Regions from separate parts of the Nesterenkonia sp. AN1 genome, predicted to be linked through region 2. Evidence: predicted binding sites of a transcription regulator. Region 2 holds the regulator's gene; the other holds the start of a gene.

Region 1 (10,585 bases), on a different contig from region 2:
CAAGCCTTCACGTGACTGAGCAGGCTGGTATCAGCGGGTGATCCGCACCAGCACGCCACGTTCGTAGACGCGGGTCTCGACCACTCGCACGGAGCCTGACAGAGACTCTGCGGCATAGGTCGCGATCGTCTCCGACTGTGCGGTGTTCCCGAGCTGGAGCAGCCCGGAACCGCCTGCGGAGAGATGGCGGTCGATGAGATCGACACAGGTGCGCGCGAGGTCGAGGCCGTCGTCCCCGCCGTCAATGGCGAGGATCGGGTCCTCGGGGAACATTGAGGTGTCCGCTGAACGAACCCACGGTGGATCAGCCACGATCAGACTGAACCGCTCTTCCGGAGTCAGGGCTGTGTCAATCCCGTTGAGCCGAAACTCGACCCTGGACTCCAGGCCGTTCGCAGCGGCGTTCTCCTGGGCGAACTGTTCTGCGACCGGGTTGACGTCGACCATGACGAGGTGGCGGTTCGAGCTGAGCACGGAACCGAGCCCGATGTGCCCGACGCCGGCGCAGAGCTCCAGAACCGGGCCGGGCGGTGCGTCGAGCAGCAACTCAGCGGCCCACCCAGACTGGGCCTCGGTCCAGGGCCTAGGTTCCAGCACTCGGTCATCGAACGAGATGGCGAGGCCGCGGAAGGTCAGGTGTCTCATGATCTCCATTGTCTCCCAATCGGGTCCTGGTCAGTGTCGGATCCTCAGGTTCCACAGAAGGTTCGGTAGGGACCGAAGCTCGCCGGTGGCGGGGACGCATAGCGAGAGTAGCCTTCGCGCTCGCGGTAGGGATCCGTCACGACCTCCAGCAGCTGGTGGAAAGGTGAGAAGTTGCCGTCGGTTGCCGCGTCGAGGGCTTCCTCGACCAGGTGGTTTCGCGGGATGTAGACAGGGTTGACCCTGGCCATCTGATCAGCATCCGGGGAGAGCTCGCGCCAGCCCTCCAGCCAGGCATCGAGCGCCTCGAGATTGAGGGCCTGCTCTCGAACAGGTTGTACGTCACCGGAGGTAGCGTGGTTGAGTGCCCGGAAGAACGAGGTGTAGTCGAGCGACTGCTCCTTCAACAGGGTCATGACGTCATTGATCACCGGTGAGCTGACCTCATCATCCAGGTCCTGCGGCAGCCCGAGCTTGGATTTCATGCCGTGCGACCAGGCAGCACTGTACTCATCGCGGAAGCCGCCCAGGGCTTCCTGTGCCAGGGCAATGGCTTGATCGTCGTCGTCGTCGAACAGGGACAGCAGGGTCTCGGCGAAACGGGCGAGGTTCCATTCAGCGATCGCCGGCTGGTTCCGGTAGGCGTAGCGGCCGTTCTGGTCGATGGAGCTGTACACCGCGGCGGGGTCAAAGGCGTCCATGAATGCGCAGGGGCCGTAGTCGATGGATTCCCCGGAGATCGTCATGTTGTCGGTGTTCATCACGCCGTGGACGAATCCGACCAGCATCCATTGGGCCATCAGTTCGGCCTGGGCCGAGACCACCGATGCGAACAGTGCGAGATAGGGGTTCTCAGCGTTCGTCGCCTCAGGGGCATGCCGGGCGATCGCATGGTCGGCCAGACGGCGGACCAGTTCGGTGCCACCGGCGGCTCGGGCGTACTGGAAACTGCCTACGCGCAGGTGGCTCTCAGCCACCCGGGTGAGAACCGCACCGGGCAGCGGTCTCTCGCGCTGCACGAGGTCACCGGTGGTGAGGACCGCTAGCGCCCGAGTGGTAGGAATTCCCAGGGCGTGCATCGCCTCGCTGATGACGTATTCGCGCAGCATCGGACCCAGCGCAGCCTGACCGTCGGCGCCGCCGCGCGCGAAGGGGGTCCGTCCCGATCCTTTGAGGTGGATATCGCGCAGCTGGCCACCGCTGTCGGTGAGCTCGCCCAACAACAGGGCCCGTCCGTCGCCCAGACGCGGGGAGTAGGAACCGAACTGGTGGCCAGCGTATCCCTGGGCTACTGGCGTAGCGCCGCGGGGCACTCGGTTGCCGACCAGCAGACGGACACCATCTGGGCTCTGCAGGTCTGCGGGGTCGAGCCCCAGGTGATGAGCCAACGGCTCGTTGAGCACGATCATGCGCGGAGCGGTGGCGTCTTGAGCCGACCAAGGGATCGACAGCTCCGGGAGCTCCTGCGCGAAGCGGCGATCCAGTGGGATCTCGAATTCTGCTGGGGTACTCATCGGGCGAAACCTCGCGCCTTCCGCATCAGCGAACAGGTCTTCTCAGGACACTATTACTATCCCAGATCGACAAGCCGAGTCGTTCGAATCGTTGCGGTGCAAGGCACTGACGCTGATTCAGCAGCACAGCTGAGGGACCTCAGCGGGGGAGGACGGACGGGGTGCCCGGTCGATTCGATGTGAAGAGGGTCAGGTGCCAGAGTCCTGGTCGCTTTCGAGAGGGGTCGATCAGCCCCTGTGCTCGGCGCTCGAGCAGCGTCTCTCGGACTCTCCAGGAGACCGGTGTCCTGCCTGCTGCCACATCGTCTTGCCAGGGCGCCGCCGCGGCGTCGACATCGACGCCGATCGAGGCCATCGTCGCTCTGTCCCGGAGGTCCGCGATGTGTGAGGCCGCAACCTCGAAGGAGAGCACCTTCCGATCAGGCGACGCGGAATTGGTATGGGCGAGCATCGCGACCGCAACACCCTCTCGCGACGAGCTGAGGTAGAGGGTGGCTGTCTCTCTCGAGGCTTTGCGCCTTCCATCCGAAGTACACAGCACTCCTGCTGTGTCGGAGCGGTCTGGATGGTGAGTGTGAGATCACTGTGCTGTGCGTCGTCTCGGCCAGAGTGCGCGACGAGCCTCGTGCAGCCATCATCGGGCTGCGCGCCGTCGCCGGACAACGAAAAATCGGCCATCCGTTGCTGACATCATCATGTTGAGGATCGCCGTCTCCTCAGCGGTGTTCCGCGCTTTCCCCACCTGACTCACCACACGGTGCTGCCAGCGCCATCAAAGGTTCGTCCACAAGGAGACATCACATGACCGGAAAGACCATCGTCCTCACAGGTGCCAGTGACGGGATCGGAGCAGCTGCGGCCCGCCAGCTCGTCGCTGACGGGCACACGGTCGCCCTTGTGGGGCGCTCGAAACAGAAGACTGAAGCTTTGGCTCATGAGCTCAACGCCGACTTCTTTGTCGCGGACTTCATCAGGTTCTCCGAGGTCAGGGCACTCGCGGAGCGTCTGAAGGACAGCTACCCCCGGATAGACGTTCTGATCAACAACGCCGGGGGCATCTTCGGGGACCGGTCCCGCACGGTCGATGGGTTCGAAAAGACGCTGCAGGTGAACCACCTCGCACCGTTCCTGCTCACCAACCTCCTGATGGAGACTCTGACGGCGAGCAATGCCTCCATCATCAACACCTCAAGTGTGGCAGCGCGCGTCTTCGGGAAGATTAACCTCGATGACCTCAACAATGAGCGGAAGTACTCCGCGAACAAGGCCTACGGGGACGCGAAGCTGGCCAACATCCTCTTCACCAAGGAACTCGACCGGAGGTTCTCCGACCAGGGAATCTCTGCAGTCACCTTCCATCCCGGAAATGTCCAGACGAGCTTCGCCTCAGACACCACCAGCGTGATGCGCTTCATCTACCAGACGCCGCTTGGCCGTCTGGCCGGTCTCATCAGCCCGGAACAGAGCGCGGTCCACCTCGTATGGCTCGCCGATGGCGCCCCGGGCCGAGAGTGGGTCTCGGGTGAGTACTACGAGAAGCAGAAGATCGCCAAGACCAACCCTCAGGCCGCAGACGGGCAGCTGGCAGTTGGACTGTGGGACAAGAGCGCTGAACTTGTGGGGATCTCCACGACTGCGCTATAGCTCCTGGTCGGGCAGCAATTTCGTCTTGAACCGCATGTGAGTCTTGAGGGGTCTGCTGACGGTGCGGTTGACTTCCTGACTACTAAGAAAGCAGAGATGATAGTCCCATGCTGGCGCGTATCGGAACCTCGCGAACGTCGAGTACGCAACTGCAGGCTGGGTCGACTGGGATAACAACCGGCAACTCCACGGGACTCTTGGGATGCTCACCCCGATAGAGTTCGAGAAGCTCCACAATCAGGCCCTGACCCGCGAGCCCGAACCCGCAAAGTAGCGGCATCGAACCTGGGCCGGTTCATTACGACACATTTACACCGCGCCGACGGTGGAAGCGGCGTTGGCGGCCCGCGAGGACTTCGCGGCCGGCCAGTGGGGTCAGAAATACCCTGCCGCGGTGAGGGTTTGGGAGAACGCGTGGGAGCGCTTCATCCCCTTCCTAGCCTTCCCACCGGCCATCCGGCGGGTCATCTACACCACCAACGCGATCGAGTCGCTGAACTACCAACTGCGCAAAATCATCAAGAACCGCGGCCATTTCCCCAACGACCAGGCCGCCGTGAAACTGCTCTGGCTCTCGATCTGCAACATCGAAGACAAACGAGCCAGGGAACGCCGTAAAAGCCGGAAAACCAACAAGGAGTCCACCGGCACCCACCTCGTCGAAGGCGCCTCCACCGCCGGCTGGAACCAAGCCCTCGGCCACCTCGCCATCACCTACCCCGAACGCCTCGACTACTACCTCAACTAAAAAATGGCCCGCTCACTTACACAAACAACTTGACAGGCCCTTCGATGAGACGCGGTCCGTGTCACTAACTTGCCGTAACCCTCGGGGGGTCGCACGAAGCACGCGCTTCACGGGCAGCGGTTCGTCGGCACCAATACCTAATCGTCATCGATCGCTCTCATTCGGCGGTGTCTCGCACCGGTGCGCAATCAGACTTGTGCAGCGCCGTCGCCTCGAGTCAGAACTTCTCAGGCCGCAAGACCTCGACCTCGCTGAGGTAAAGGATCATCGCGTAGTTCCTGTAGTAGTGCTCTCGCAGATGTGTGGCCAGTGTCCGAGCGGTGTCGGCGTCGCAGACGACCTCGATCCTGATATTCGCACTGGCTTCCCACCCGGCGTCGCGCACGCCATGGTCCCCTTTTCCGCGCGCGTCGGTGATGGTGTATCCATGTGCGCCGAGACTTTCAATCTCACGTACCAGCGTCCCCTCAAGGGCAGCTTCGGTGACGACGGTCAGTAATTTTCGCTTATGCGGATTCACGGGTCATCTCCTTGTCAACCATGCATCAGGGTGGCCATGGCGTGATAGATGGGTATGCCAAGCAGGACGTTGAAGGGGAAAGTGATTCCTAGTGCAGCCGCCAAGGACAGTGTGGGGTTGGCCTCCGGGACCGAGATCCGCATCGCTGCCGGCACCGCGATGTATGAAGCACTGGCTGCCAATGTTGCCAGAATCACCGTGCCTCCGATGGAGAGCCCCAGCAGATAGGCGGTGATGGTTCCCACGACGGCGGAGAACAACGGCATGGCGACTCCGAAGCCCACCAGGAAGAGTCCGTAACGGCGCAAGCCCGTCAGCTGAGTGGCGGTGATGATGCCCATCTCCAGCAGGAACAGGGCCAGTATGCCCTTGAATAGATCCACGAAGAGCGGTTCAAGTGGAGTCACTCCCTCTGGGCCGGCCGCCCATCCAATGAGTAGCCCACCCAGCAGGAGCACGATTCCTTTGCCGAGGAACACCTCGTGCAGCACGGAACCCCACTTCGTGGAACGGGAGACGCCCCGCGCCAGGATGATGCCGACGAGGATCGCAGGCACCTCCATGAGGACCAGCAGCAGGGGCATGTGCTCTTCAAAAGGCACCTGGCGACTGCCAAGGTAGGCCACAGCCACGGCATAGGTGCCCACACTGACTGACCCGTAGTGTGCGGCGATAGATGCCGCATCCGCCCGCTGCAGGCGGCCCAACTTTCGTAGGACTGGAAAAGCGATCAGTGCCAGGAAAAAGCCCAGTGTCACGACTGCCACCATCTGGGGCAGCAACTGGCCCAGTGGCTGTTTGGCCAGCTCGATGCCGCCCTTGAGCCCGATAGCCAACAGCAGGACAATCGTGACGAGTTCATAGACTGCGGCTGGTAGGCGGAGCTCCGATCGCAACAGTCCAGCAGTGATGCCCAGCACGAAGAAGAGGATGACAGGATCAAGCACGCCGGGGGGTCCTTCCAGGAGCGTCCAACACAACGGGGCTTTGACAGGGAAACCCAACCAGGGACATAGAATACACGACTTTAGTGTCGTGTATTGAATGTCGCGTATGCGTTAGGCTGGAGCATGCCCGAATGGACTTTTCTCAGCAATCACGCTCACGTCTTGATATGCGTGGCGCGAGACCCTGAGTTGCTGGTCCGAGAGATCGCCCAGAAGGTGGGGATCACCGAACGCGCGGCGCAACGGATCCTGGCAGAACTTATTGGTGCGGGGTACCTGGACAGGGAGCGTGATGGCCGCCGCAATCGGTATCGGGTGCATCCTGAACTGCCCCTGCGGCATCCGCTAGAGCGCCATCATCGAGTCGGGGAGCTGCTTACTGCTTTGAACGACGACGGCGAGTAGGTCTAGGACGAAGCGTCCCAGGTTCACCGCCGCTCTTGTGCGGGCCGGGGCGCACTGACATCGGCTGCGTAACGAGCTCGTTCGCGCTCCGGGCTGAGATTTCCCACGGCCCCTGGCGGCGGCGTTTGTTCCACCAATGAACCCAACCAGCAGGGGTGAGATCAACGTCTGCTCGCTGCCGGTAGGTGCCTTCGCGAAAGGCGTGGGTGTCAACGCACTCGGTCTTTGACGGCCCCATGAAGGACTCCGTGAGGTTGTTGTCATAGGCGTTGTCGACGGTCCCGATCGAGGGGCTACTGCCCTCGATGTCCTGAGGTTCGGTGAAGCGCATGGAGGTGTAGGGAGATCCTGCATCCCAGTGATGGGTCTGCCGCACGAACAGGTGACATCTCCAGGAATACTTCCCACCTCGTCAAAGTTGAGTAGGATGGACTCAAGTTTATATGGCGCTGTCGCACAACCGGCGCCACTACGCAGTGGGAGGAGCAGACGTGGACGTCAAACTCACGACCAAATCGCAGGAGGTCGTCTCCGCGGCCGCAATGAACGCCAACACCGCGAGCAACCCGCAGGTGGAACCGGCACACATCCTCAAGGCGCTCATGGATCAGCGCGAATCCATGGCCGTGGCGCTGCTGAAGGCGGCCGGTGCTGATCCCGATGCCGTGAGCACCCGGGCCTCCGCGATCATCAAGTCGCTGCCGGCCACCAGCGGGGACTCCGTGGCCGCTCCGCAGTTCTCGCCCGCCGGACTCAGCGTGATCAAGGCCGCCCAGGCCCAGGCAGAGGACTATGGGGACGACTTCGTCTCCACCGAGCACCTGCTGATCGGAGCCGCCACCGATCACGGTCCGGTGGGCAAGGCACTCGCCGATGCCGGGGCCACCCTGCAGGCGCTCAAGGCCGAGCTGCCCGGGCTGCGCGGGGACCGCAAGGTCACCACTCCGGATCCGGAGAACACCTTTCAGGCGCTGGAGAAGTACGGCACCGACATGACCGAGATCGCGCGCTCGGGCAAGCTGGACCCGGTCATCGGGCGCGATTCCGAGATTCGCCGCGTTGTCCAGGTGCTCTCCCGCCGGACCAAGAACAACCCGGTTCTGATCGGTGAGCCCGGGGTCGGCAAGACCGCCGTCGTCGAGGGCCTGGCTCAGCGCATGGTGGCCGGTGACGTCCCCGAGTCACTCCGGGAGAAGACGCTGATCTCGCTGGACCTTGGCGCGATGATCGCCGGTGCGAAGTACCGCGGCGAGTTCGAGGAGCGGCTGAAGGCCGTGCTCGAAGAGATCAAGGCCGCCGAAGGCCGGATTGTCACGTTCATCGACGAGATCCACACCGTGGTCGGCGCCGGCGCCTCACAGGGCTCCATGGACGCTTCCAACATGCTCAAGCCGATGCTTGCCCGCGGGGAGCTGCGCCTGATCGGCGCCACCACGCTAAACGAGTACCGCGAGAACATTGAGGCCGACGCCGCCCTGGAGCGCCGCTTCCAGCAGGTCTACGTCGGCGAGCCCTCGGTGCCCGACGCGATCGCGATCCTGCGCGGGATCAAGGAGCGCTACGAGGCTCATCACAAGGTGGGCATCGCTGATAACGCCCTCGTCGCCGCCGTCACGCTCTCCGACCGCTACATCAGCGGCCGCCAGCTGCCCGACAAGGCCATCGACCTCATCGATGAGGCCGCCTCGCGGCTGCGCATGGAGATCGACTCCGCCCCGGTGGAGATCGACGAGCTGCGCCGCGTGGTGGACCGGCTGACCATGGAGGAGCTCGCGCTGCAGAACGAGACCGACGCCGGCTCCGCCGAGCGCCTGATCACCCTGCGCGAGGACCTGGCCGACCGCAAGGAGGAGCTTGCCGAGCTCACCGCCCGCTGGGAGGCCGAGAAGGGCGAGCTCAACCGTGCCGGTGAACTGCGCGTCAAGCTCGATGAGCTGAAGTCAGCCGCCGAGCGCTCCCAGCGCGACGGCGATCTGGCCGAGGCCTCCCGGCTGCTCTACGGCGAGATCCCGCAGGTGGAGAAGGACCTGGCCGCCGCCGAGGAGGAGGACGCCTCCACCCCGGCTCCGGAGAAGAAGATGGTGGCCGACGAGGTCGACGCCGACGGCATCGCCGGGGTGATCTCGGCCTGGACCGGGATCCCCGCCGGGCGGCTGCTCCAAGGCGAGACCGCGAAGCTGCTCCAGATGGAGGAGCTCATCGGTTCCCGGCTGATCGGGCAGACCAAGGCGGTAGGCGCCGTCTCCGATGCGGTCCGCCGCGCCCGCACCGGCGTCTCCGACCCGGACCGGCCCACCGGATCCTTCCTCTTCCTGGGCCCCACAGGCGTGGGCAAGACCGAACTGGCCAAGGCGCTCGCGGAGTTCCTCTTCGACGACGAGCGCTCCATGATCCGGATCGACATGTCGGAGTACTCCGAGAAGCACTCGGTGGCTCGCCTGGTCGGCGCGCCCCCAGGCTACGTGGGCTACGACCAGGGCGGTCAGCTCACCGAGGCGGTCCGGCGTCGTCCCTATTCGGTGGTGCTGCTCGACGAGGTGGAGAAGGCCCACCCGGAGGTCTTCGACATCCTGCTCCAGGTCCTCGACGACGGCCGGCTCACCGACGGCCAGGGCCGCACCGTGGATTTCCGCAACACGGTGCTGATCCTGACCTCCAACATGGGGTCGCAGTTCCTGGTGGACCAGACTCTCGAGGCGAAGGTCAAGCAGCAGCGGGTGATGGACATCGTCCATGCCTCGTTCAAGCCGGAGTTCCTCAACCGGCTCGACGACATCGTGATGTTCGATCCGCTGAGCATGGACCAGCTCGCCGGAATAGTGGAGCTGCAGATCGGACTGCTCCAGGAGCGGATGACCGCGCGCCGGCTGACCCTGGAGGTCACCGAAGCGGCGCGCGACTGGCTGGCGTTCACCGGTTATGACCCCGCCTACGGCGCCCGGCCGCTGCGCCGCCTGGTCCAGCGTGAGATCGGCGATCAGCTGGCCCGCGCGCTGCTCTCCGGTGAGGTCGAGGACGGTGACACCGTCCTGGTGGACCGTGAGGAGCTGACGCTGGAGGGTGAGTCCGCGCATGGCCTGACCGTGACCAAGAAGCCGAAGTCCCCCCTTCTCTTGGGCGAATGAGTTCACCGGTCGGTACGTCACCGCGGAGAACTCAACCAGCCAGGAGGAGGGGGCGTCAGCGCCGGACGTCGTAGACCGCTTTGATGACTCCGTTGGCGTAGTGGGCAGATTCGCGCAGGGCCAGCTTCGTCGCGTCGTGGTCTTCCGCCGTGAAGAGCCGCTTCCCGGTGCCGAGCAGCACCGGGAAGATCAACAGGTTATATCTGTCGATCAGGCCCGCGTCCATCAGGCTCCGGGCCAGCTCGGCGCTGCCGTGGATGAAGATCGCGCCGCCGTCGCCCTGCTTCAGCGCAGTGATGTCCTCGGTCGAGCGCAACAGGGTGATGGGTCCCCAATTCTGGACCAGGGCGCCCTCCTGCAGGCTCGTCGAGACCACATACTTCGGCAGTTCCTTGTAGTCCGCGTGGTCCTCCGACTCGGCCCAGATCGGGGCGAAGGCCTCGTAGCTGCGTCGGCCGAACATCAGCGCCGTGGTCTCTTGAAGTTCCTCGCCCTTGAGCGCGAACGCCTCCGGGAGGAACTCCGTGTTGAGCACCCAGCCGCCGCTGCGGTGCCCCTCGCTGCTGCCGCCGGGGGAGTCCACGACCCCGTCGAGCGTCATGAACCCGGTCCACACCAATTCCCTGGCCACGCGTCCTCCTCCGCCGAAAAGGCCGAGTCTGCATCAGTGATCCACGGGCTGTCACGTCTCGAGGGCCAGGGCCCCACGCCTGTCCTCCAGGTCAGTTGAGTTCACTGGTCGACACGTAGCCGCCGGAGAACTCAAACAGCCAATAGGGTCAGCGGGTGAGGTGGAGGCCTTCGCGGGCCAGCAGGGCGCGCTTGGTCTCGACGCCGCCGAAGCCGTAGCCGCCGAGGCCGCCGTCGGCGCGGATCACGCGGTGACAGGGCACCGCGAAGGCGACCAGGTTGTTCGCACACGCGCTGGCCGCGGCGCGGTGTGCCAGCGGCCGGCCGGCCATCTGGGCGAGTTCCGCGTAGGAGACCGTCTCGCCGGCGGGGACCTCACGCATCGCCGCCCAGACCTCCTGGCGATAGGC
Region 2 (10,585 bases):
CGAACCCCGCAGGTCCGGCCGGCTGGATCTCACCGGATCACGTGAGGACGGCTGCCACCGCTTCGGACCACAGCGTCAACGCCTGGTCCACCTCCGACTCCGAGACCACCAGCGCCGGGATGAACCGGACCACCTCGCCCCAGGAGCCGCAGATCAGCAGGAGCAGCCCTCGTCGGGCGGCCTCCTGCTGCACAGCGGTCGCGGTGGCTGGATCCGGAGCCCCGTGGGCGTCGCGGAACTCGTTGCCCACCATCAGACCCAGTCCGCGCACCTCGGCGATGCGCGCAGCGTGCGTCCGGGCGTTCGCCGCCACGGCGATCTCGCGCAGGCCCGCGCGCAGTTGTTCTCCGCGCACCGCGCTGTTCTGCACCAGGCCTTCCTGGGCGATCACCTCCAGGGTGGCCACCGCCGCGGCGCAGGCCACCGCATTGGCGCCATAGGTGCCGCCCTGGGAGCCGGGCCAGGCCTTGCCCATCAGCTCCGCCGAGGCCGCGATCCCGGAGATCGGGAAGCCCGAGGCGATGCCCTTGGCGAACATCATGATGTCGGGCAGCCGCGGTGAGCCCTCCGCGACGAAGTGGTCGTGGCCCCAGAACTTGCCGGTGCGCCCGAAGCCGGTCTGGACCTCGTCGATGATCACCAGGATCCCGTGCCGATCGGCGCGCTCGCGCAGGCCCGCGAAGAAGCGCTCATTGCCCGGCACATAGCCGCCCTCGCCGAGCACCGGCTCCACCAGGAACGCGGCGGTGTCCGCCGGATTGGACTGGGTCTGCAGCAGCAGATCCAGCTCCTTGAGCGCGAAGTCGGTGGCCTGCTCCTGATCCCAGCCGTACTCGCGGTAGTGGCTGGGGTTGGGGAACGGGGCGACGACGACGCCGGACATCAGCGGGCTGAACCCCGCGCGGAACTTGGTTCCGGAGGTGGTCATGGACGCCGCTGCCACGGTGCGTCCGTGGAAGCCGCCCTGGAACACTACGATATTGGGCCGCCCGGTGGCCTGTCGCGCCAGGCGCAGCGCCGCCTCGGCGGCCTCGGAGCCGGAGTTGGAGAAGAACACCGAATCCAGTCCCGCCGGCAGCACCTCAGAGAGCCGCTCGGTGAGCGCCAGCAGCGGCTGGTGCATGATCGTGGTGTACTGCCCGTGGATCAGGCTTCCCACCTGCGCCTGAGCGGCCGCGACCACATGCGGGTGGCAGTGGCCGGTGCTGGTCACCCCGATGCCGGCGGTGAAGTCCAGATGCGGCTGGCCCGCCTCGTCATAGAGCCACACGCCCTCGCCGCGGGTCGCCACCACTTGGGTCGCCTGCTTCAGCTGGGGAGACAGCGTCGCCATCGAAATGCACCTTTCGGATTGTTGACAATCTTCTTGTGCTCCAGGTTAGCGGTCATCGCGGCGCAAGGCCAGAATGACGTACGGTCATCGCGCAGGGCCCAGCGACGCCGGCCGCGCAGGCGGCGTAGGCTGGCCCTCGAAGGCCCACGTCACGTCCATCGCACCCTCTCAAGGAGGACCCATGGCAGAGCAGAGCATCACCGCAGAGCGCGAATCCAGTCTGATCGAGGCGACGCCCAAGCGTCTCTACATCAACGGCGAATGGGTGGACGCCCAGGGCGGAGCCACCCTGGAGGTCAACGATCCCTCCACCGGCAGGCTGCTCTGCACCGTGGCCGACGCCTCCGAGCGCGATGGCTGGAACGCGCTGAAGGCCGCCGAGGCCGCGCAGCCCGGACTCGCCGCGATGGCCCCGCGGGAGCGCGCGAACATCCTGATGCGGGCCTTCGAGCTGATGCACGAGCGCAAGGATGACCTCGCGCTGCTGATGACCCTGGAGATGGGTAAGCCGCTGAGCGACGCCTACGGCGAGGTGACCTATGCCGCCGAGTTCTTCCGGCACTTCGCGGAGGAGGCCACCCGGATCAGCGGCAGCTACCAGACCGCACCGGCCGGAGGCGCCCGCTTCCTGGTGGCGAAGCAGCCGGTGGGTCCCACGATCCTGATCACCCCGTGGAACTTCCCGCTGGCCATGGGTGCCCGGAAGCTCGGCCCGGCCATCGCCGCGGGCTGCACCTCGGTGATCAAGCCTGCCGAGCTGACCCCGCTGTCCATGCTCGCGCTCGCGGACATCCTGCACGAGGCAGGCCTCCCCGCAGGCGCCGTCAACGTCCTGGTGACGTCCACCTCGGGCAAGGTGATGGAGCCGCTGATCCGCTCCGGCATCGCGCGCAAGCTCTCCTTCACCGGCTCCACCGGAGTCGGCCGGAAGCTGCTGGAGCAGGCCTCCGAGCGGGTGCTGCGCACCTCCATGGAGCTCGGCGGCAACGCTGGATTCGTGGTCTTCGAGGACGCCGACATCGACGCCGCCGTGGCGGGCGCGCTGCTGGCCAAGATGCGCAACACCGGCGAGGCCTGCACCGCGGCCAACCGGATCTTCGTGCACCGGAGCGTGATCGATGAGTTCGCCGCCAAGCTCTCCGCCGAGATGGAGAAGCTCCCGCTGGGCCGCGGCGTGGAGGACGGGGTGCGCGTCGGACCGCTGGTGGACGCCAAGCAGCTCGAGAAGGTCGACGCCCTGGTCACCGAGGCGGTCGACGGCGGCGCGAAGGTCCTGCTCGGCGGGCAGCCGGTGGACCGCGACGGCTACTTCTATCCGCCCACAGTGCTCACCGATATTCCGGACGGGGCCCGGATGCGCGAGGAGGAGATCTTCGGACCCGTGGCTCCGCTGACTGCCTTCGACACCGAGGAGGAGGTCATCTCCTGGATCAACGCCACCGAGTACGGGCTGGTCAACTACGTCTACACCGAGAACCTGCGCCGCGGCATCCGGGTCGCCGAGGCCGTGGAGTCCGGCATGGTGGGGCTGAACCAGGGTGCGGTCTCCAACCCTGCCGCCCCCTTCGGCGGGATCAAGGAGTCGGGGCTGGGCCGTGAGGGTGGGGACACCGGCATCGAGGAGTTCCTCGAGACCAAGTACATCGGCATCGCCATGTGAGCAGGATCGCGGCGCCAGATCCGGACTTCAGCACCGGCACGGGAATGGAATCGGCGGGGCTGAAGTTGCACCGGGAGTAGAAAGTTGAGTCACCTTCACTCAAGTCAGTTTGACACCACGTCAAGCGAGTACAAGACTTGAGCGCAGTTCACTCAACACCGCTCTCGAAAGGAGACCGCATGTCCCGCTCAGTAGGTATCGACCTCGGAACCACCAACTCGGTCGTCACAGTCCTCGAAGGTGGCGAGCCCACCGTCATCGCCAACGCCGAAGGTGCCCGCACCACGCCCTCGGTCGTCGGCTTCTCCAAGTCCGGCGAGGTCCTGGTCGGTGAGGTGGCACGCCGTCAGGCAGTCTCCAACCCCGACCGCACGATCGCCTCGGTCAAGCGTCACATGGGCACCGACTGGTCCACCGAGATCGACGGCAAGAAGTACACCGCGCAGGAGATCTCCGCGCGCACCCTGATGAAGCTCAAGCACGACGCCGAGTCCTACCTGGGCGAGGACGTCGTCGAAGCCGTCATCACCGTTCCGGCCTACTTCAACGACGCCGAGCGCCAGGCCACCAAGGAGGCCGGCGAGATCGCGGGCCTGAAGGTCTCGCGCATCGTCAACGAGCCCACCGCCGCGGCACTGGCCTACGGCCTGGACAAGGGCAAGGAGGACGAGCTCATCCTGGTCTTCGACCTGGGCGGCGGCACCTTCGACGTCTCCCTGCTCGAGGTCGGCAAGGATGAGGACGACTTCTCCACCATCCAGGTCCGCTCCACCTCCGGTGACAACCGCCTCGGCGGCGACGACTGGGATCAGCGGATCATGGACTGGCTGGTCGCGCAGGTCAAGGCCAAGGAGGGCGTGGACCTCTCCAAGGACAAGATCGCTGTGCCGCGTCTGAAGGAAGAGGCCGAGCGCGCCAAGAAGGAGCTCTCCTCCACCTCCAGCGCCAACATCAACATCCCCTACGCCACCCAGAACGACGGCGTCCCGGTCCACGTCAACGAGACCCTGTCCCGGGCGAAGTTCGAGGACATGACCTCGGATCTGCTGGACCGCACCAAGAAGCCGTTCAACGACGTCATCAAGGAGGCCGGGGTCAAGGTCGCCGAGATCGACCACGTGATCCTCGTCGGCGGCTCCACCCGGATGCCCGCCGTGGCCGACCTGGTCAAGCAGCTCGCCGGAAAGGACGCCAATAAGGGCGTCAACCCTGACGAGGTCGTCGCCGTCGGCGCAGCCCTGCAGGCCGGCGTGCTTGCCGGTGAGCGCAAGGACGTGCTGCTCATCGACGTCACCCCGCTGTCCCTGGGCATCGAGACCAAGGGCGGAGTGATGACCAAGCTGATCGAGCGCAACACGGCCATCCCCTCGAAGCGCTCCGAGGTCTTCTCCACCGCCGAGGACAACCAGCCCTCTGTGGCCGTCCAGGTCTTCCAGGGTGAGCGCGAGTTCACACGGGACAACAAGGCCCTGGGCACCTTCGAGCTGACCGGCATCGCGCCGGCGCCGCGCGGCGTCCCGCAGGTCGAGGTCACCTTCGACATCGACGCCAACGGCATCGTCCACGTCTCCGCGAAGGACAAGGGCACCGGCACCGAGCAGTCGATGACCATCACCGGCGGCACCTCGCTGGAGAAGGAAGACATCGAGCGTATGGTCGCCGACGCCGAAGCCCACGCCGAGGAGGACAAGGTCCGCCGCGAGGCCGCTGAGAAGCGCAACGCCGCCGAGTCCACCGCCTACTCCGTGGACAAGCTGCTCAAGGACAACGGCGACAAGCTGCCCGAGGAGGTCAAGACCGAGGTTCAGGCCGACGTCGACGAGCTCAAGAAGGCACTCGAGGGCGAGGACAACGCCGAAGAGGTCAACGCCGCCTACGAGAAGCTGCAGGCCTCCCAGGTCAAGATCGGCGAGGCGCTCTACGCCCAGGCCCCCGAGGCCGGCGCCGACGGCACCGGCGAGCCCGCGCAGGACGAGGATGAGGACATCGTCGACGCAGAGGTCGTCGACGAAGAGGACGAAGCCGAGAAGAAGTAAGGGGGTCGCACACATGGCAGATCACAAGAACCCTGAGGTTCCCAGCGGCGAAGAGCCTGAAGAGCAGGATCCCGTGCAGGACCCGCTGGCCCAGGCCGAGCAGATCCTGCATGACCTCCCCGTGGAGGACGCCGAGGACGTCGAGACCCTCGGCGCCGAAGGCCAGCGCGAGAACCACGGTGAGGCCGGGGATCCGGTCTCCGCGGAGGAAGGCATCTCCGGCGGGGTCGAGACCGAGCCCGAGGAGCGGATCCAGGCCGCCGACGAGTTCCTTCGTGGCACGGAGGAGGAGTCGATCGCCGATGCCGCGATGGCGATGGATCCCGAGGCCATCCTGGCCGAGGACAGCATCCGTGAGGAGGCTCCCGCCCAGGACGGTCTCCGTGAGGCCGAGCTGCAGGCGGACCTGCAGCGACTCCAGGCGGAGTACATCAACTACCGCCGACGGGTGGAGCGTGACCGGGCCACCGAGCGTGATCGGACGAAGGGTCAGCTCATCACCGAGCTGATGCCGGTCCTGGACGACATCTCCTCGGCCCGCCAGGCCGGAGATCTGCAGGACGGTCCCTTCGCGCATATCGCCACCCGGCTGGAGTCGGTGCTGCAGAGCCAGGGCCTCGAGGTGGTGGGAGAGATCGGCGAAGCCTTCGATCCCAACCAGCACGAGGCCATCATGGCTCAGCCTCATGAGGAGATCCCGGCCGACCACGTGGCCATCGTGCTGCGGGCCGGCTACCGCCACGGGGACCGCCTGCTCCGGGCGGCCCAGGTGATGGTCTCCTCCGGGCCCGAGCACAGCTGACCCCATACAACAGCAGGAAGGAGGGAGGCGCCATGGCCTCACAGGACTGGATCGATAAAGATTTCTATGCCATCCTCGGCGTCTCCCGAGACGCCTCCGAGGAGGACGTCAAAAAGGCGTACCGAAAGCTCGCCCGGAAGCATCATCCCGATAAGAACCCCGGTGATGAAGCCGCCGAGCAGAAGTTCAAGGACGTCGCCGAGGCCCACTCCGTGCTGGCTGACAAAGAGCAGCGCGAACAGTACGACGCCGTGCGCGCCATGGGCTCGGGCGCCCGATTCTCGGGCGGCCCGGGCCCCGGCGGAGGCGGCGGATTCGAAGACCTCTTCGGCAACCTCTTCAACGGCGGTTCCGGGGGGTCCCGCGGCGGCTTCGGCCGCGGCGGAGCCAACGGCCCCGACCTCTCGGACCTCTTCGGAGGTGCCGGCGGGTTCGGCGGCTCCGGTCGCTTCGGCGGCGGCGCCCCGGCCAAGGGCGCCGACCGCACCGCGCGGACCACGATCTCCTTCGGCGGTGCCATCCGTGGCACCACGGTGGGGCTGCGCGAGCCCGACGGCGGGGTCATCGACGTGCGGATCCCCGCAGGGATCCGGACCGGCCAGAAGGTGCGCGTGAAGGGCAAGGGCCAGCGCGGCTCCGGCGGCGCCGGAGACCTCCTGGTCGAGGTCGCGGTGTCCGGGCACAAGTTCTTCGAGCGCGAGGGCGATGACATCCGGATCCACCTGCCGGTCGCCTTCGACGAGGCGGCGCTGGGCACCACCGTGGCGGTCCCGACGGTGCACGGCGAGAAGGTCAACATCAAGATCCCGGCTGGGGTCACCTCCGGGCGCGTGCTGCGGCTCAAGGGCCACGGGGTGCGCCGGAAGGAGAAGGGCCGCGAGGTCGCGGGAGACATGCTGGTCACCGTCGAGGTCCAGGTGCCCAAGGATCTCTCCGATGAGGCGGTGCAGGCTGTGAAGGCCTACGCCGAAGCCACCAAGGGGCTCGATCCCCGGAAAGGCCTCGAGGCGAAGGCGGTGCTGTGATGGTGGATCCCCGGACACCCGACGCGCGGATGCTGGACTCCCGGATGCAGGAGCCCGAGCACCGGCACGCCCCGATGTTCGTGATCTCCGTGGCCGCCGAGCTTGCCGACATGCACCCCCAGACGCTGCGCCAGTATGACCGCATCGGTCTGGTCACTCCGCGGCGGCAGGGCGGGCGCCACCGGCGATATTCGCCCTATAACATCGTCCAGCTGCGCCAGATCCAGCAGCTCTCCCAGGAGGGGGTCTCGCTGGAGGGCATCCGCAGGGTCTTGGATCTGCAGAACCGGGTGGAGGTGCTGGAGGAGACCGTGGAAGCGCTGCGCCAAGAGCTGCGCGAATCCCAGCGCCATTCCACCGAGCCGCGATTCTTCGCCGTGGGTCCGCATGGCGACGTGGTCACCGTGGCCCGCGGTCGCCGCGCCCGGGCCAACACGCAGGCGCTGGTCCTCTGGGAACCCGGCCCGCGCCGTCGCTGACCTGGAGCGACTCGCGCCCACCCCGCGAGTCCTGAGCGCCGTGCGTCCCGCGGCCCGTGATACTGGTCTCATGTCTGTCGTCTCCCGCTCCCGGCTCATCGTTCCGAGCGCGGTGGGAGTCGCGGCGGTGCTGCTGCTCACCAGCTGTGGCGAGGACCCCGCCGAGACCGTGGAGGAGGCCGCCGAAACGCTGGCTGCTGCGGTGGCCGGCGGAGACTTCTCCAGCCTGAGCTTCGCATCCGGTGACCCCGAGACCATGGCCGCGGCGGTCCAGAACCTCCAGGAGCCCTTCGATGACCTCGATCCTCGGGTGACTCCCGGCGAGATCAGCCTTGATGAGCCGCCGGAGGATTCCCCGCGCCCGGTCACCGCCACGGTCCCGCTTCAGCACAGCTGGGAGCTGGCGGAGCTCGGCATCGAGGGTGAGGCCTGGACCTATGAGACCTCTGCGGAGCTGGTCTATGACCAGGAGACCGCGACCTGGGCGCTCGAGGCGGAGCCTGCGATCATCCTGCCCGACTACACCGGCGCCGATTCCATCAGCCTGGTCACCACCGGGGCTGACCGCGGCCGGATCATGGACGACGATGGACGCGCCATGGTCTACAACCGCGACGTCGTCCGGCTGGGCATCGACAAGGCCCAGCTCGCCCAGGACGGAGAGCCCGCGGAGCAGGACACGCTGCGCAGCTCGGCCGAGGCCCTGGCCGAGCTGGTCGAGATCCCGGTGGACCCCTACGTGGAGAGCGTGCTGGGCGGCGGGGACCTGGCCTTCGTGGAGGCCATCACGCTGCGCCGCTCCGAGGACGAGGTCACCGCCACCGACGTCGAAGCCATCCCCGGCGCCGCCGGCATCTATGACCAGATGTCCCTGGCAGACTCCCGCGACTTCGCCCCGCTGCTGCTGGGCCGGGTGGGACCGGTGACCGCCGAGTCGCTGGAGGCCGACCCCAGCCTGAGCGTCGGCGACAGCATCGGCACCTCCGGCATCCAGGCCTCCTACGAGGAGACCCTGCGCGGGACCCCGGGCATGGCGATCCAGCAGGACGGCGAGACGCTCTACGCCGTGGAGCCCGTCGACGGGGGAGACGTGGAGACCACCATGGTGCCGCGGCTGCAGAACCTCGCCCAGGAGATCGTCGACGAGCAGGACACCTCCGGGGCGATCGTCGCCATCCGGCCCTCCGACGGCGGCGTCCTCGCCGCCGCGAGCCACGACCCGGAGGGCGGACAGGTGGAGATCGCCACCCAGTCCACCTACGCTCCCGGCTCCACCTTCAAGGTGGTCTCCGCGCTGGCCATGCTGCGCGGCGGCCTGACCCCGGACACCGAGGTCGAGTGCTCGAACCGGACCACCGTGCATGGCCAGTCCTTCGGCAACTACACCGGCTTCCCCTCCGAGTACCTCGGCGAGATCCCGTTCCGTGATGCCGTGGCGGTCTCCTGCAACACCGTCTTCGCCGACGCCTACGACGACGTGACCTCCGCCGAGGTCCACGAGGCGGCGGTGGACCTCGGCATCACCGAGGAGACGAACCTGGGCGTGCCGGCACGGATGGGTTCGGTCCCGCAGGACTCCGAGCTGAACCTGCACGCCTCCAACCTCTTCGGTCAGGGCGTGGTGGAGTCCTCCACGCTGGGCATGGCCACCGTCACGGCCTCGATCGCCGCGGGTCACACCGTGGCCCCCCACCTGGTGGTGCCCGAGGAGGAGTCGGAGACCCCCGAATCCGGGATCACCGAGGACGAGGCCGAGGACCTGCGCACGCTGATGACCGACACCGTGAACTTCGGCTCGCTGGAGTCGCTGGTGGAGCTGCCCGGTGAGCCCATCTACGCCAAGACCGGCACCGCCGAGGCCGGCGACGGCGAGGACTCCTACGCCCACACCTGGGTCATCGCCATGCAGGGCGACCTCGCCGTGGCGATCTTCCTGGATGAGGGAGAGTTCGGCGGATCCACCAACGGACCGCTGCTCCAGGAGTTCCTCGAGGGGGCCTCCGCTATCCTGTAGCGGTGACTTCCCAGCCCGACATCTCCCAGCCCGAGGCGCCCGAGCCCGAACCCGCCGCCGCTGAACCGGCCCCACCCGAACCCGCCGCCGCTGAACCGGCCCCGACCGACCCGGCCCCGACTGACCCGGAGCGCTCCCGCCGGGCCCTGCCGATGCGCCGGCCGCTCTCCTTCGTCCGGCGCAGCAACCGGCTCAAGCCCAGCTACCAGCGGACCTGGGACGCGGCCCTGGGGGCTGAGCTGCTGGACATCCCGCACGGGGAGCGTGACACCTCCGTGGCTGAGGACTTCCACATCGACTGGGCCGCCGAGTTCGGCCGCAGCGCCCCGATCATCGTGGAGATCGGTTCCGGCTCCGGAGAAGCGGTGGCCCACGCCGCCGCGCAGAATCCGGACACCGACTTTCTGGCCATCGAGGTCTATAAGCCCGGCGCCGCCCAGCTGGTGAGCCGGATCCGTCGGGAGCGGTTGAGCAACGTCCGGGTCGCCGTGGCCAATGCGCCGGAGGTCCTGGACCAGCTCTTCGCCCCTGGCCAGGTCGCCGAGGTCTGGATCTTCTTCCCCGACCCGTGGCACAAGAAGAAGCACAATAAGCGTCGGCTCGTCGACGAGGGGTTCATCGAGCGCGTCGCCCGGGTGCTGCCCGCCGGCGGCGTCTGGCGACTGGCCACCGACTGGTCCGGCTATGCCGTGCAGATGCGCTCCCTGATCGGCGCCTCCACGCAGTTCAAGAACCTCCACGCCCGGGAGCGGGCAGGGGAGGACTCCCCGCTGACCGAGGTCCGACTCCATGATCTGGATGCGATCTCCATGGGCAGGCAGCCGGAGCCGCTGGAGCTTGGCGAAGCACGCGACGAGGAGGGCGGCTGGGCCCCCCGGTTCCACGGACGCACCCAGACCGACTTCGAGACCAAGGCGCTCGCCGTCGGCCGCAAGATCTTCGACCTGAGCTTCATCCGGGAGCCATAGCGCCGGAATCCGGGGACCGGAGGGGACTCTCGCTCAGCTTCACCACGCACTCGCACCTGTACAGATCCCCCGGCCGCTGCGCCGGGGGACCCGCGTAGATTGGGGTACATCACCTATGTCCGAAGAAGAGTCACCTTCGCGCAGCCAGCGCCTGGGCCAGGAGACCCGACGGGTCTCGCGCCAGGCCGGCCAGGCGCTGGGCCAGCTGAACCCGATCTCACGGTCCACCTATCCGCATGACATCCACCCCGCGCTGGTGCCCGGGATC

Evidence for each region. Region 2 encodes HspR, which represses chaperone genes until heat shock. Its sites were predicted from a motif close to AAGTTGAGTCNNNNNGACTCAACTT; they were not measured.
Region 1: the regulator HspR is predicted to act here: its motif matches at 6,836-6,860, upstream of clpB (ATP-dependent chaperone ClpB).

Annotation. Positions count from the first base shown of each region.
Region 1 is NZ_JEMO01000025.1:68,350-78,934, reverse strand. It holds gene BG28_RS13150 (CDGSH iron-sulfur domain-containing protein) at 1-19, shown strand, start outside; gene BG28_RS13145 (class I SAM-dependent methyltransferase) at 31-645, opposite strand; gene BG28_RS13140 (YdiU family protein) at 690-2,156, opposite strand; gene BG28_RS16880 (RES domain-containing protein) at 2,296-2,697, opposite strand; gene BG28_RS13130 (SDR family NAD(P)-dependent oxidoreductase) at 2,958-3,800, shown strand; partial or broken gene BG28_RS13125 (transposase) at 4,090-4,548, shown strand; gene BG28_RS13120 (hypothetical protein) at 4,766-5,068, opposite strand; gene BG28_RS13115 (sodium-dependent bicarbonate transport family permease) at 5,083-6,015, opposite strand; gene BG28_RS15120 (winged helix-turn-helix domain-containing protein) at 6,139-6,420, shown strand; gene clpB (ATP-dependent chaperone ClpB) at 6,912-9,545, shown strand; gene BG28_RS13100 (dihydrofolate reductase family protein) at 9,601-10,176, opposite strand; gene BG28_RS13095 (methylated-DNA--[protein]-cysteine S-methyltransferase) at 10,325-10,585, opposite strand, start outside.
Region 2 is NZ_JEMO01000006.1:115,246-125,830, reverse strand. It holds gene BG28_RS04480 (aspartate aminotransferase family protein) at 38-1,333, opposite strand; gene BG28_RS04475 (NAD-dependent succinate-semialdehyde dehydrogenase) at 1,515-2,993, shown strand; gene dnaK (molecular chaperone DnaK) at 3,173-5,029, shown strand; gene BG28_RS16115 (nucleotide exchange factor GrpE) at 5,043-5,831, shown strand; gene BG28_RS04460 (DnaJ C-terminal domain-containing protein) at 5,864-6,856, shown strand; gene BG28_RS04455 (heat shock protein transcriptional repressor HspR) at 6,901-7,335, shown strand; gene BG28_RS04450 (penicillin-binding transpeptidase domain-containing protein) at 7,406-9,349, shown strand; gene trmB (tRNA (guanosine(46)-N7)-methyltransferase TrmB) at 9,352-10,317, shown strand; partial or broken gene BG28_RS16490 (BCCT family transporter) at 10,433-10,585, shown strand, end outside.